Regions from separate parts of the Kosakonia sp. YIM B13571 genome, predicted to be linked through region 1. Evidence: predicted binding sites of a transcription regulator. Region 1 holds the regulator's gene; each other region holds the start of a gene.
The links. The regulator CRP, encoded in region 1, controls carbon source genes, mostly activating them, when cyclic AMP is high. The targets are predictions, from matches to a motif close to ATGTGANNNNNNTCACAT.
Positions count from the first base shown of each region.

Region 2: mlc (sugar metabolism global transcriptional regulator Mlc) is a predicted target of CRP. The motif match lies at 1,510-1,527, and genes of this name have one in related genera.
Region 3: ACFX4O_RS17530 (YfcZ/YiiS family protein) is a predicted target of CRP. The motif match lies at 1,212-1,229, and genes of this name have one in related genera.
Region 4: ACFX4O_RS08755 (CidA/LrgA family protein) is a predicted target of CRP. The motif match lies at 1,250-1,267, and genes of this name have one in related genera.

Region 1 is NZ_JBHZPL010000004.1:25,757-28,880, reverse strand. Features, by position in the region: gene ACFX4O_RS11725 (YccS/YhfK family putative transporter) at 1-1,241, opposite strand, end outside; gene crp (cAMP-activated global transcriptional regulator CRP) at 1,288-1,920, opposite strand; gene ACFX4O_RS11715 (OsmC family protein) at 2,225-2,629, shown strand; gene ACFX4O_RS11710 (phosphoribulokinase) at 2,672-3,124, opposite strand, start outside.
Region 2 is NZ_JBHZPL010000002.1:258,287-261,410, forward strand. Features, by position in the region: gene ACFX4O_RS06345 (MFS transporter) at 1-469, opposite strand, end outside; gene ACFX4O_RS06350 (LysR family transcriptional regulator) at 589-1,485, shown strand; gene mlc (sugar metabolism global transcriptional regulator Mlc) at 1,615-2,835, shown strand; gene bioD (dethiobiotin synthase) at 2,961-3,124, shown strand, end outside.
Region 3 is NZ_JBHZPL010000008.1:34,680-37,803, forward strand. Features, by position in the region: gene fadL (long-chain fatty acid transporter FadL) at 1-955, opposite strand, end outside; gene ACFX4O_RS17530 (YfcZ/YiiS family protein) at 1,334-1,618, shown strand; gene fadI (acetyl-CoA C-acyltransferase FadI) at 1,781-3,088, shown strand; gene fadJ (fatty acid oxidation complex subunit alpha FadJ) at 3,088-3,124, shown strand, end outside.
Region 4 is NZ_JBHZPL010000003.1:65,691-68,814, forward strand. Features, by position in the region: gene ACFX4O_RS08750 (CidB/LrgB family autolysis modulator) at 111-806, opposite strand; gene ACFX4O_RS08755 (CidA/LrgA family protein) at 803-1,201, opposite strand; gene dusC (tRNA dihydrouridine(16) synthase DusC) at 1,422-2,372, shown strand; gene bglG (transcriptional antiterminator BglG) at 2,562-3,124, shown strand, end outside.

The DNA.
Region 1 (3,124 bases):
CGGTGGACAATGCGAACGCGCGTTGCGCCATAACCGTTTTGCGTGACAAACATCACCGTCATCATGATCCAGTAGGGTTTCGGTAAATGCAGGGCGCTGCCCATCAGGCTGGCGATGCTGAGCATTACGCTTATCCGCGCGGCATTACGCAGCGCTGCGGATTTCAGTGATAAATAACTTTTCAGGGCTGGCAAAAGGGGTAAGCGCCGCTGCTTTTCCGCCATCAGATCGCGGGCATAGAGCGGGCGCTGAGTGCGCAAGACGCGAGCGATACGGCTAAAATGCCAGGCGCAGAATTGCCCGACCGGGTTATCCGGGTGCTGGCGGGCGATTTTTTCCAGCGCGCCGATCTGCTTATCCATGTTGAAGCGAGTAGGGTAGCGATGGTAGAGAATGTCATCAGCCAGGATGCGCAAGCGAGCGGCGACCGTCTGCGCATTCCAGCGGATCACCTGCTCGGCGTGGGTTTGTTCCACCAGTTTTTGCACTTCTTCCGGCTGGTGCAAACTCACCGAAATGTGCTCTTGTAGATCCAGCGCTACCTGGAAAACCCGCAGTAGCCGTTTGTAATCGTTGTGCTTATTGGCGGCCAGCATATGCAGCTGTTGATAGCTCTGGCTTATCATATCCACCGCCTTTTGCTGGCGGGCGAGCAACGGCGGCAGCGCTTTTTCCGGGTCGGCGTGCTGCGTCAGCAGGCTGTATTTCGCCTCGCAGTAATCCGCCAGTTGCCGGTAGAGCAGGCTGAGAGATTCGCGCAGTGGTTGCTCTCGCCACATCCAGAACCAGAACCAGTTGAACAGCCCGTACCACAGCGTGCCCAGCGCATAGATAAGCAGCGGCTCCCATACCGGCATATTACCGGCAAGGCTGAGCGTAAAGATGGCGGCAATGAGCGAAGCCGGGAGCAGGCGACCGTGCAGCGCGCTAATTTCGGCGGTCACGCCTAAAACCAGCGTCAGCCCAGTGAGGATCAACGGCAATGGAAGATCTTTCGCCAGCAATAATTGAACCGCCAGGCTGCTGCCAGCAAACAAGCTTCCGCCAATGATCAGGCGCTTGAAAAAACGTTTATGTGGCGTATCAAGCCCGGCGATGTTGCAGCAGGCGGGAACGAGGGAAAACAGCAGACCTTGTTGCAGATGGCCGGTAACCAGACCAATGGCCACAGGCAAACATAACACCAGCGTCTGTCGCAGTGCGTAGTTGATTTCGGGATGATAAATCAGCCTGCGCCACATGAGGGAAGAAAAACGACGCAGCGCGTAAGCTGCGCCGTTTTACAGATTAACGCGTTCCGTATACGACGATGGTTTTACCGTGGGCGGAGATCAGATTCTGATCTTCGAGCATTTTGAGAATGCGGCCCACTGTTTCACGGGAACAACCGACGATCTGACCAATTTCCTGGCGAGTAATTTTAATTTGCATGCCGTCCGGGTGGGTCATTGCGTCTGGCTGTTTCGCCAGATTTAATAGCGTTTGCGCGATACGGCCGGTTACGTCAAGGAAGGCAAGGTTGCCCACTTTTTCTGAAGTGACCTGCAGGCGACGCGCCATTTGTGAGGAAAGACGCATCAGGATATCCGGGTTAACCTGGATTAACTGACGGAATTTTTTGTAGGAGATTTCAGCCACTTCACAAGCAGTTTTAGCGCGTACCCATGCACTGCGCTCCTGACCCTCTTCGAACAGGCCCAGTTCACCGATAAAATCTCCCTGGTTCAGGTAAGAGAGGATCATCTCTTTACCTTCTTCATCCTTGATCAGCACTGCCACTGAGCCTTTAACGATGTAATACAGCGTTTCCGCTTTTTCACCCTGGTGAATCAGCGTGCTCTTCGACGGGTACTTATGAATGTGGCAATGAGACAAGAACCATTCAAGCGTCGGGTCTGTTTGTGGTTTGCCAAGCACCATGCGCGATTATCCTCTGTTATAAGCTGTCTCAGACACAGGATGAGCCCCTACGTCTGGGGTTGCAATCTAAGCTTCCCGCATCCTGGGAAGCGGACCGTCAGCGTCATCTGCGGTCTCTAAAGTATGATGTCATGCATACATGCGTAACATCCATTTATCTCTGTAGCATCCAGAGTGTTTTAGCATAGCTTTTACCGCCTGTCTCCTGGTGTCTCGCTTCAGCATGACGCAGGTCGCCTTCCGTTGCGAGTTTTGTTATGTACGCGTAATCTGTAAAGAAAATTGCCACTCCGGAGTGAAGAAAATGCAGGCACGTGTGAAATGGGTTGAAGGGTTAACGTTCCTTGGTGAGTCCGCATCGGGTCACCAAATCCTGATGGACGGCAACTCCGGCGACAAAGCGCCAAGCCCGATGGAAATGGTGCTGATGGCGGCGGGCGGATGCAGTGCCATCGATGTGGTTTCTATTTTGCAAAAAGGGCGTCATGACGTGACCGACTGCGAAGTGAAGCTGACCTCAGAGCGTCGCGAAGAAGCGCCGCGCCTGTTTACCCACATCAATTTGCACTTTATCGTCACCGGAAAAGATCTGAAGGATGCGGCGGTTTCCCGCGCGGTGGATTTATCCGCGGAGAAGTATTGCTCCGTGGCCTTGATGCTCGAAAAAGCGGTGAACATCACCCACTCTTACGAAGTTATCGAAGCCTGATGCGAAAAGCCCGGCGGCGCGTTGCTTACCGGGCTTTCTACATTATTTGATCTTTTTGCCTTCCATCAGCCGTTGCACCAGCGGCGTCATAATCAACTCCATCGCCAGCCCCATTTTCCCGCCAGGCACCACCAGCGTATCCATATGCGAGATAAACGAGCCTTGCAGCATCGCCAGTAACCACGGGTAATCAATCCCTTCCAGATTACGGAAGTGGATCACCACAAAACTCTCGTCAAGCGAGGGAATGCCTTTCGCCGCAAAGGGATTGGAGGTATCCACCGTTGGCACGCGCTGGAAGTTGATGTGCGTACGGGAAAACTGCGGCGTAATAAAATTGATGTAATCCTCCATCGAGCGCACGACAGAATCCATCACCGCTTCACGCGAATGCCCGCGCTCGCTGGTATCGCGGACAAGCTTTTGAATCCATTCCAGATTGACGATCGGCACTACGCCCACCAGCAAATCCACATGCTTTGCGACATCGTTTTG
Region 2 (3,124 bases), on a different contig from region 1:
AACTGGGGTGGATCTCTTCACTTAAATAGGTCATGCCAACCGCGGCGACGCCACTCAGTGATAGACCAATCAATGCGCGCATCACCAGGATCCCGTGCCAGCTAGTCATCATTGTTGATAACAATGTGCAGCACGATGCCAACAGCAGCGCGGTAACCATCACTTTTTTTCGCCCGATGGCGTCAGAAAGCGGACCGGTAAACAGCAGACCAATCGCCAGCATGGCAGTGGAAATGGAGAGGGAAATACTGCTGCTGGCTGGGGAGACACCAAATTCCAGGGACAGCACCGGCAAAATGGGTTGAACGCAGTACAGCAGGGCGAATGTCGCCAGCCCGGCGGAAAAGAGCGCCAGTGTGACGCGCATAAATTGGGGAGTACCACGTTTAATAAAGTGTCCCGGCAAAGAGACTGGTTTTTCGTCGACGACGCTTGCCGGCCCGGTGTCAACGGTTGTTGTACGACTCACTAGAGATCCTTAACGTTTATACCCGTGATTTTGGTGACGGGCTTACCACGTCGCTAAGGGTATGAAAGTGACAATATTCTGTCTAATATATTAATAATCTCAAATAAGATGTTTTAAATATGAATATCGAACTGCGGCATTTGCGCTACTTTATTGCTGTCGCCGAGGAGCTGCATTTTGGTCATGCGGCGGCGCGGCTGAATATCTCGCAGCCGCCGTTAAGCCAGCAAATCCAGATCCTCGAACAGCAAGTCGGTGCACGCTTGCTTGCCCGCACCAACCGCAGTGTGTCGCTCACGCCCGCCGGGCGGCAGTTTTTGGCGGATAGCCGACAAATTTTAAGCCAGGTTGATGAAGCTGCCGCCCGCGCCATGCGCTTGCACCAGGGAGAGACCGGGGAGCTGCGCATTGGTTTTACCTCCTCCGCACCGTTCATAAAAGCGGTCTCCGACACGCTCTCGTCGTTCCGTCAGCGTTACCCGGATGTGCATATCCAGACGCGCGAAATCAACACCCGCGAACAGATATCACCGCTAAATGAAGGCCTGCTGGATTTGGGGCTGATGCGTAACACGCCGTTACCGGAGACGCTGGCCTGGGAGGTGATTCTGCGTGAGCCGTTGCTGGCGATGATCCACAAAGATCATCCTTTAGCACTGCGCTCGGCGGTATCGCTGGTCGAGCTGGCGCAGGAACCGTTTGTCTTTTTTGATCCCCATGTCGGTACAGGTTTGTATGACGAGATCCTCGGTCTGATGCGCCGTTATCAGCTGACGCCAACCATTACGCAGGAAGTGGGTGAAGCGATGACCATTATCGGCCTGGTGGCGGCCGGGTTAGGGGTGTCGATTTTACCGGCGTCATTCCGGCGTGTGCAGCTAACGGAAATGCGCTGGGTGCCGATTATTGAAGCAGATGCGGTATCGGAAATGTGGTTAGTCTGGTCAAAACATCATGAGCAGGGCAGTGCCGCCGCACGCTTTAAGCAGCAGTTGTTCGCCGCGGTTGACGGATAAATTTTGTGCATAAGTCATTGCAAAATGTGCTGTAAATCACACGCCGGGGTAAATATTTGACGGCGACCAGTGAAGTGTTTCACCATAGCCGAACGTTTATTTCGAAGCGTGAAAATAAGGGAGTCAGAGGTGGTTGCTGATAGTCAGCCTGGGCATATTGATCAAATAAAGCAGACCAACGCGGGGGCGGTGTACCGCCTGATTGATCAGCTTGGCCCGGTGTCGCGCATCGATCTCTCACGCCTGGCGCAGCTTGCTCCGGCCAGTATTACGAAAATTGTGCGCGAAATGCTTGAAGCCCACCTCGTGCAGGAGACGGAAATTCAGGAGCCAGGCAGCCGCGGACGTCCGGCGGTCGGGCTGGTTGTCGAGACCGAAGCCTGGCACTACCTTTCTCTGCGCATTAGCCGCGAAGAGATCTTCCTTTCTTTGCGTGACCTTAGCAGTAAGCTGGTGGTGGAAGACCGCCTTGAGTTACCGCTGGTGGCTGAACTGCCGCTGCTGGATCGCATTATTCTGCATATTGACCGCTTTTTTACCCGCCACCAGAACAAACTGGAACGTTTGACCGCTATCGCGATTACGATGCCCGGCATTATTGATACCGAAAACGGTATTGTTCACCGCATGCCCTTTTATGACGATGTCAAAGATATGCCGCTGGGTGAAGCGCTGGAAAAGCACACTGGCGTGCCGGTGTATGTCCAGCATGACATCAGCGCATGGACGATGGCTGAAGCCTTGTTTGGCGCGTCGCGCGGGGCAAGGGATGTCATTCAGGTGGTTATCGATCACAACGTTGGGGCAGGGGTGATTACCGACGGGCGCTTATTGCATGCGGGAAGCAGCAGTCTGGTGGAAATTGGTCACACGCAGGTCGATCCCTATGGCAAACGCTGTTATTGCGGCAACCACGGTTGCCTCGAAACCATTGCCAGCGTCGAGAGTGTGCTGGAACTCGCGCAATTGCGCATGAGCCAGTCAATGAGTTCGATGCTGCACCAAAAGCCGCTTACCGTGGAATGGCTCTGCCAGGCTGCGCAGCAGGGCGATTTATTGGCGAAAGATATCATTAGCGGCGTGGGTGCGAACATTGGCCGCATTCTTGCCATCATGGTGAATTTGTTCAATCCGCAAAAAATACTGATTGGCTCGCCGCTCAGCAAAGCGGCAGACGTTCTTTTCCCCGCCATTGCCGCGTGCATTCGCCAGCAGGCGTTGCCCGCGTACAGCCAGCACATTAGCGTGGAAAGCACGCAATTTACCAACCAGGGCACCATGGCCGGTGCGGCGCTGGTAAAAGACGCGATGTATAACGGATCTTTACTTATCCGTTTGTTGCAGGGGTAACATTTTTACACTGTTGCCATAAAAATTGCGCTACCTCAATCTTGCCCCCTGGCAGTTACCTTAGACTTTCCCCACTGAATTATTTTCCTGGTTTATATTTTCGTAGAACAACGGTGGGTTGAGTGATGCTTAAGCGTTTCTTTGTAACGGGTACAGACACTTCTGTCGGAAAGACAGTAGCGTCCCGCGCGCTACTCCAGGCACTGGCAGCCAGTGGTAAAACGGTGGCAGGTTACAAACCTGTTGCCAAAGGGAGTAAAGAGACGCCGGAAGGGCTGCGCAATAAAGA
Region 3 (3,124 bases), on a different contig from region 1:
ACTGCGGATCAACACGGTTGTAGCCTGACACTTCCCACATTTCCGGCAGGTGCAATGAGAGCGAACCGTTGGTGGTGGAACCGCCAGTGCCATACGGCAAGCCCAGACCCAGCGCGGCATTGATCGGGTTCAGCGTCGCAGGCAGGCTGCTCTTATAATCGCCGTCGAAGTCGACTTTTACTTCAGAGCGATAAGTGAAGGCGTAGCGGTTGTTTTTATCCAGCTCGTAGAGAATACCGGCGTTCCAGCCAAAGCCCCATTCATCACCTTTCAGGTGGGCGATTTGCGTATCGCGGCTAATGCCGCCAGCCTGCGCACCAATCGCGGCAGCCTGTTGCGCGCTCAATTGACCGGATTGCACCAGCCCTGGCAGACCTGCGCCGATGATTTGCGGCAGATCGCCCGCGTAGCGCTCAACTTTCGCTTTGGCGTAAACGGCGTCGAAACCGAGGCCGAAGCTCCAGTGGCTATCCAGACGATACGCGCCGCTCAGGTTGAGGTTCAGCGTTTCGAGGTCGGTTTTACCGCCCATCGAACCGGCGGCGTAGTTGTTGTTGAACTCGGTGGCCAGCCCGTAGTTAGAGGTTACGGACGCGCCCCAGCCAAATTGATCGTTAATCGGTGCGACAAAGTGCAGGTTCGGTATCCACGCGGTTGGAGCAATATTGTCCTGGCTGGCATTGTTGCCAATCGCAGAACGGCCCGTCACGTTAACATCCGGATCGACAAACACCGCACCGCCAGAGAAAGTTGGGCGATCGAACATTGTGATCAGCGCCGGGTTGCGGCTGACGTTGCCCGCATCATCAGCGATGGCACCTTCACCGGAATAAGCTCGGCCAAGGCCAGAGGATGAAAACTCGTTGAGTTGAAAGCCTGCAGACCAGGCCTGGGTAGAAACGATTGCCACTGCGACTGCCAGAGCAGACTTGGTAAACCGGGTTTTCTGGCTCATGACCATAACCTCATTCGAAATCGATTTATTTTTATTCAAACTATGTTACGCGGTGTAACAGGAGCGCGAAGTGTAGGGTCTGAGGTACATCTGAGAAATCAGACCAGTGGCGGAAGTATAGGTCTGACCAGAGGAGATGTTGCAAGTATGTATATAAGTTTTTTCAATTGTGATCTTCGAAACGGGATCTGCTCAGCAAAATTACCCCTGGTGTTAATCAGTCGATTAGCTGATTCTTGTTTTAGATCATTTTTAAGTGTGATTTCGGTCACTTATCACCACTTGCGGAATTAACGACTGGAGCCACATTCCCTCGCGGCGTAAAATATGCGCAACGTTTATTTGGCACCTTGGGTGCGAATTCAGAGGAAATCTACCATGAGTAAATGCAGTGCTGATGAAACCCCGGTTTGCTGCTGTATGGATGTTGGCACCATTATGGACAACTCCGACTGCACCGCCTCTTACAGCCGCGTGTTCACTAACCGCGCCGACGCTGACGAAACTCTGGCTGCGTTGAGCGCCAGAGCTCGCAGCGTGGAATCCGATCCTTGCCAAATCACCTCCACGTTTACAGAAGTAGCCGAAGGTGTGCGCCTGGATATCGATTTTGTCTTCGCTTGTGAAGCCGAAACGCTGATTTTCCAGCTCGGTCTGCGTTAATTATCTCGCCAACGCTCCCGTTCAACGGGAGCGTTTTGTTAAGTATCTCTGTGCCTTAGCTCCCATTTTTTTCTCCCTCCCATTGGCTAAATGTAAAAAATTGGTTAAGACTGTTATCAGGTCAGACCACTTTATGCATCACGCTGTTAACAGGGGAGTGTTATGAAGGCATTACCGCTTGTCACCCGCCAGGGCGACCGCATTGCCATTGTCAGTGGGTTACGTACCCCTTTTGCGCGCCAGGCGACCGTCTTTCACGGCGTGCCGGCCATCGATCTTGGCAAAATGGTGGTGGGAGAGATGCTGGCACGCAGCGAAATTCCCCCCGATGTAATTGAACAACTGGTCTTTGGCCAGGTGGTTCAAATGCCAGAAGCGCCGAATATTGCGCGCGAAATTGTGCTTGGCACCGGCATGAGTGTGCATACCGATGCTTACAGCGTAAGCCGCGCCTGCGCGACCAGCTTCCAGGCGGTGGCGAATGTCACCGAAAGCCTGCTGGCGGGCACCATTCGTGCCGGTATCGCCGGTGGCGCAGACTCCTCTTCAGTGCTGCCGATTGGCGTTAGCAAAAAACTGGCGCGAACGCTGGTGGATGCCAATAAAGCGCGCAGCATGGGGCAAAAACTGAAACTTTTCTCGCGCCTGCGTCTGCGCGATCTGCTGCCGGTTCCTCCGGCGGTGGCGGAATATTCCACCGGCCTGCGCATGGGCGACACCGCGGAACAGATGGCGAAAACGTACGGTATCAGCCGTGAGCAGCAAGATGCGCTGGCACACCGCTCGCACCAGCTTGCCGCACAGGCCTGGGCGGAAGGCAAACTGGCAGAAGAGGTGATGACCGCTTACGCACCGCCGTTTCGTGACCCGGTCGAAAAAGATAACAACGTACGCACAAACTCAAGCCTGGCGGATTATGCCAAACTGCGCCCGGCGTTTGATCGCCAACACGGCACGGTGACGGCGGCCAACAGTACGCCGCTTACCGATGGCGCAGCGGCGGTGATCCTGATGACAGAATCCCGCGCCAAAGAACTGGGGTTAGTGCCACTGGGATACCTGCGCAGCTACGCGTTTACCGCGATTGATGTGCGTGAAGATATGTTACTTGGCCCGGCGTGGGCAACGCCGTTAGCGCTGGAGCGCGCCGGATTATCAATGGCGGATTTAACCCTGCTTGATATGCATGAAGCCTTTGCTGCGCAAACGCTGAGCAACCTGAAGCTGATGGCCAGCGAGCGTTTTGCCCGCGAGGTGCTGGGACGTTCTCAGGCAACTGGCGAAGTGGATGACAGTAAATTTAACGTGCTTGGCGGCTCTATCGCTTATGGGCATCCGTTTGCCGCTACCGGCGCGCGTATGATCACGCAGACCCTGCATGAGCTGCACCGTCGTGGCGGCGGTTTTGGGCTGGTGACGGCCTGCGCAGCAGGCGGTCTGGGTGCTGCAATGGTTCTGGAGGCAGAGTAATGACCACAACATCGGCATTTACCCTTAGTGTGCGTC
Region 4 (3,124 bases), on a different contig from region 1:
GTATTGGAATCGTAGTTTACGGGGCCGCATAGCCTCTATGTGTGATTCACTTCACACTGTATGTGCAACTTATGAAACTCAAATTAAAAATGCGCGACGTATCGCAAATTTTAACCCAGCAATGCGAGGATAACCGGGAACAAAAACGGCGCGGCCAGCGAGGTGATAATCCCGCAAATCACTAATGCCAGCGAACTGAACGCCCCTTCCTGATAATCCAGCTCGGCGCAGCGCGCGGTACCCAGCGCATGCGAGGCGGTTCCCATCGCCAGCCCGCGTGCCGATTTCGTGGTTATACGCATCAGGTTCAGCAGGGTATGACCGAATACTGCGCCCAATACGCCGACAAAGATCACGCACACTGCGCTGATTGCCGGGATACCGCCAATGCTGCCACCAACCGCCATCGCAATCGGCGTGGTAACGGATTTCGGTAATATCGATGCCGCAATTTCCGGTGTCGCGCCCATCAGCAGCGCAACGGCGGTACCGGAAAACATCGCCACCATGCTGCCGATAAAGCAAATAGTAATAATTGATTTCCAGCGGGCGCGAATCTGATGTAACTGCTCATAGAGCGGAAACGCCAGCGCAACAACGGCAGGTTGCAACAGATCGTTAAGGACCTTACTGCCCTGGAAATAGTGGTCATACGGAATACCCGTCACCAGCAGGATCGGGATAATCACCACCATCGCCACCAACAGCGGGTTGAGCAGCGGCAGCTTGAAACGCGCGGCGAGTTTACGCGCGGCGAAAAAAACCGCCAGCGTCAGCGGTAACGACCACCAGATATACGTCATCATTCTTTACGACCTTTTTGTCCTGCCACTTTACGCTCGCCATGCACCAGATGGGTGCTCCAGCTCACCACCAAAAAGACAATAATTGTGCTCACCGCGCAGGAAACAACAATCGGGCCGAACTGCGCACGCAGCAGGTCGTAATATTGCATGACGCCAACGCCAATGGGTACGAACAGCAGAGCCATGTAACGGATCAAAATAAAGCAGCCCGGATTTACCCATTTGGCAGGCAGAATTTGCAGCGCCAGCAGCACGAACATAATCAGCATGCCGATAATGCTGCCAGGAATGGTAATGGGCAGCAGCGATGAAACAAAAATGCCTGCGTAGAGACAAGCGTAAATAAGCACAAACGCACGAAGATACTGCCAGATAATATTCAGTGAGTTACTCATGGTGAAAGCCCTTGTCGAAACGCATTCATCATACAATTAAAGCAAAAAACGTGCTACTGATCACATCATGAATTATGAGCATACCAAACATTCCATTCAGGAACGTTATGCATTCCCACAAGATTTAGCGCCACACGTAGCCCAAAGTGTAGTGAAGAAAGGCACTTTCCACGCCTGAACAGAGACGCTACTATGGCGCCTCTTTTTTGCGGGGCGATATATGCGTGTATTACTGGCGCCGATGGAAGGCGTGCTCGATTCGCTGGTGCGCGAGCTGCTGACCGAGGTTAACGATTATGATTTGTGCATCACCGAATTCTTACGCGTGGTGGATCAACGCCTGCCGGTAAAATCCTTCTATAAAATCTGCCCTGAGTTGCACCGTCAAAGCCGAACGCCTTCCGGTACGCTGGTGCGTATTCAACTCTTAGGACAATACCCGCAGTGGCTGGCTGAAAATGCCGCGCGCGCGGTTGAGCTGGGCTCCTGGGGGGTTGATCTCAACTGCGGTTGCCCGTCGAAACTGGTCAACGGCAGCGGTGGCGGTGCGACGTTACTCAAAGATCCTGAGCTTATCTATCGTGGTGCAAAAGCGATGCGCGAAGCGGTGCCGTCGCACCTGCCGGTGACGGTAAAAGTGCGTCTTGGCTGGGACAGCCCTGCGCGCGCGTTTGAAATTGCCGATGCGGTACAGCAGGCCGGCGCCAGCGAACTGGCGATACACGGGCGCACCAAAGAAGAGGGTTACAAAGCCGAGTGCATCAATTGGCACGCCATCGGCGAGATCCGTAAGCGGTTAACCATTCCGGTGATTGCCAACGGCGAGATTTGGGACTGGCAAAGTGCACAGGATTGTATGGCCGCCACCGGCTGTGATGCGGTGATGATTGGCCGCGGCGCGCTGAATGTGCCGAATCTGAGTCGGGTGGTGAAATATAACGAACCGCGTATGCCGTGGCCGGAGGTTGTCGCGTTGTTGGCGAAATATTCGCGGCTGGAAAAGCAGGGCGATACCGGCTTGTATCACGTTGCGCGCATCAAACAGTGGCTGGGCTATTTACGCAAAGAATATCTTGAGGCCAGCGAGTTGTTTACTGAGATCCGCACCTATAAACATTCCGACGATATCGCGCAGGCGATCTCTCGCCAGCTCACCTGCGTTTGCGGCTGACGCGAACCGATTACAATATTCATTAACTGAATATATCGTATGATGGCGATCACATTTCACTGGCTGTCTCGTTGTTCGCTTCAATACAGCTAGTTTAAAGTGCGAGCGTGGATTGTTACTGCGCAAGCAGGCGAAACCTGATCATCTGGCAACTGTCGGAGGTCAGGTTTTTTTATTTCCGGGGTCGGAATGAATATCACCAAAATATTAAACAACAATGTCGTGGTGGTGCTGGACGAGCAGCAGCGCGAACAAGTGGTGATGGGCAGGGGAATTGCTTACCAGAAACGTCCCGGCGATCAACTCGATGAGCGCAGTATCGAAAAAGTGTTCGCCTTGCAGAGCGATGAGCTGGTGCGGCGTCTTGGTGAGCTTCTCAGCCAGATCCCGCTGGAGGTAATGACCGCCTGCGATCGCATTATTGAGCTTGCCAAAGCGCGGCTCGGGACGTTGCAGGAGAGTCTCTACATCACGCTGACTGACCACTGTTTTTTTGCCATTGAACGGCAGAAAAAGGGCGCGGTGGTGCGCAATGTGCTGTTGTGGGAGATAAAACGCCTCTACCCGAAAGAGTTTGAACTGGGTCAGCAGGCGCGGGCGATCCTCGCCCAACGTCTTGGTGTGGAGCTGCCGGAAGATGAGGCGGGGTTTATTGCCCTGCATCTGGTGACGGCGCAGTTGAACAGCGAAATGCCTGAAGTGATGCATATCACCAAGGTGATGCAGGAAATTCTGCATATCGTGAAGTATCA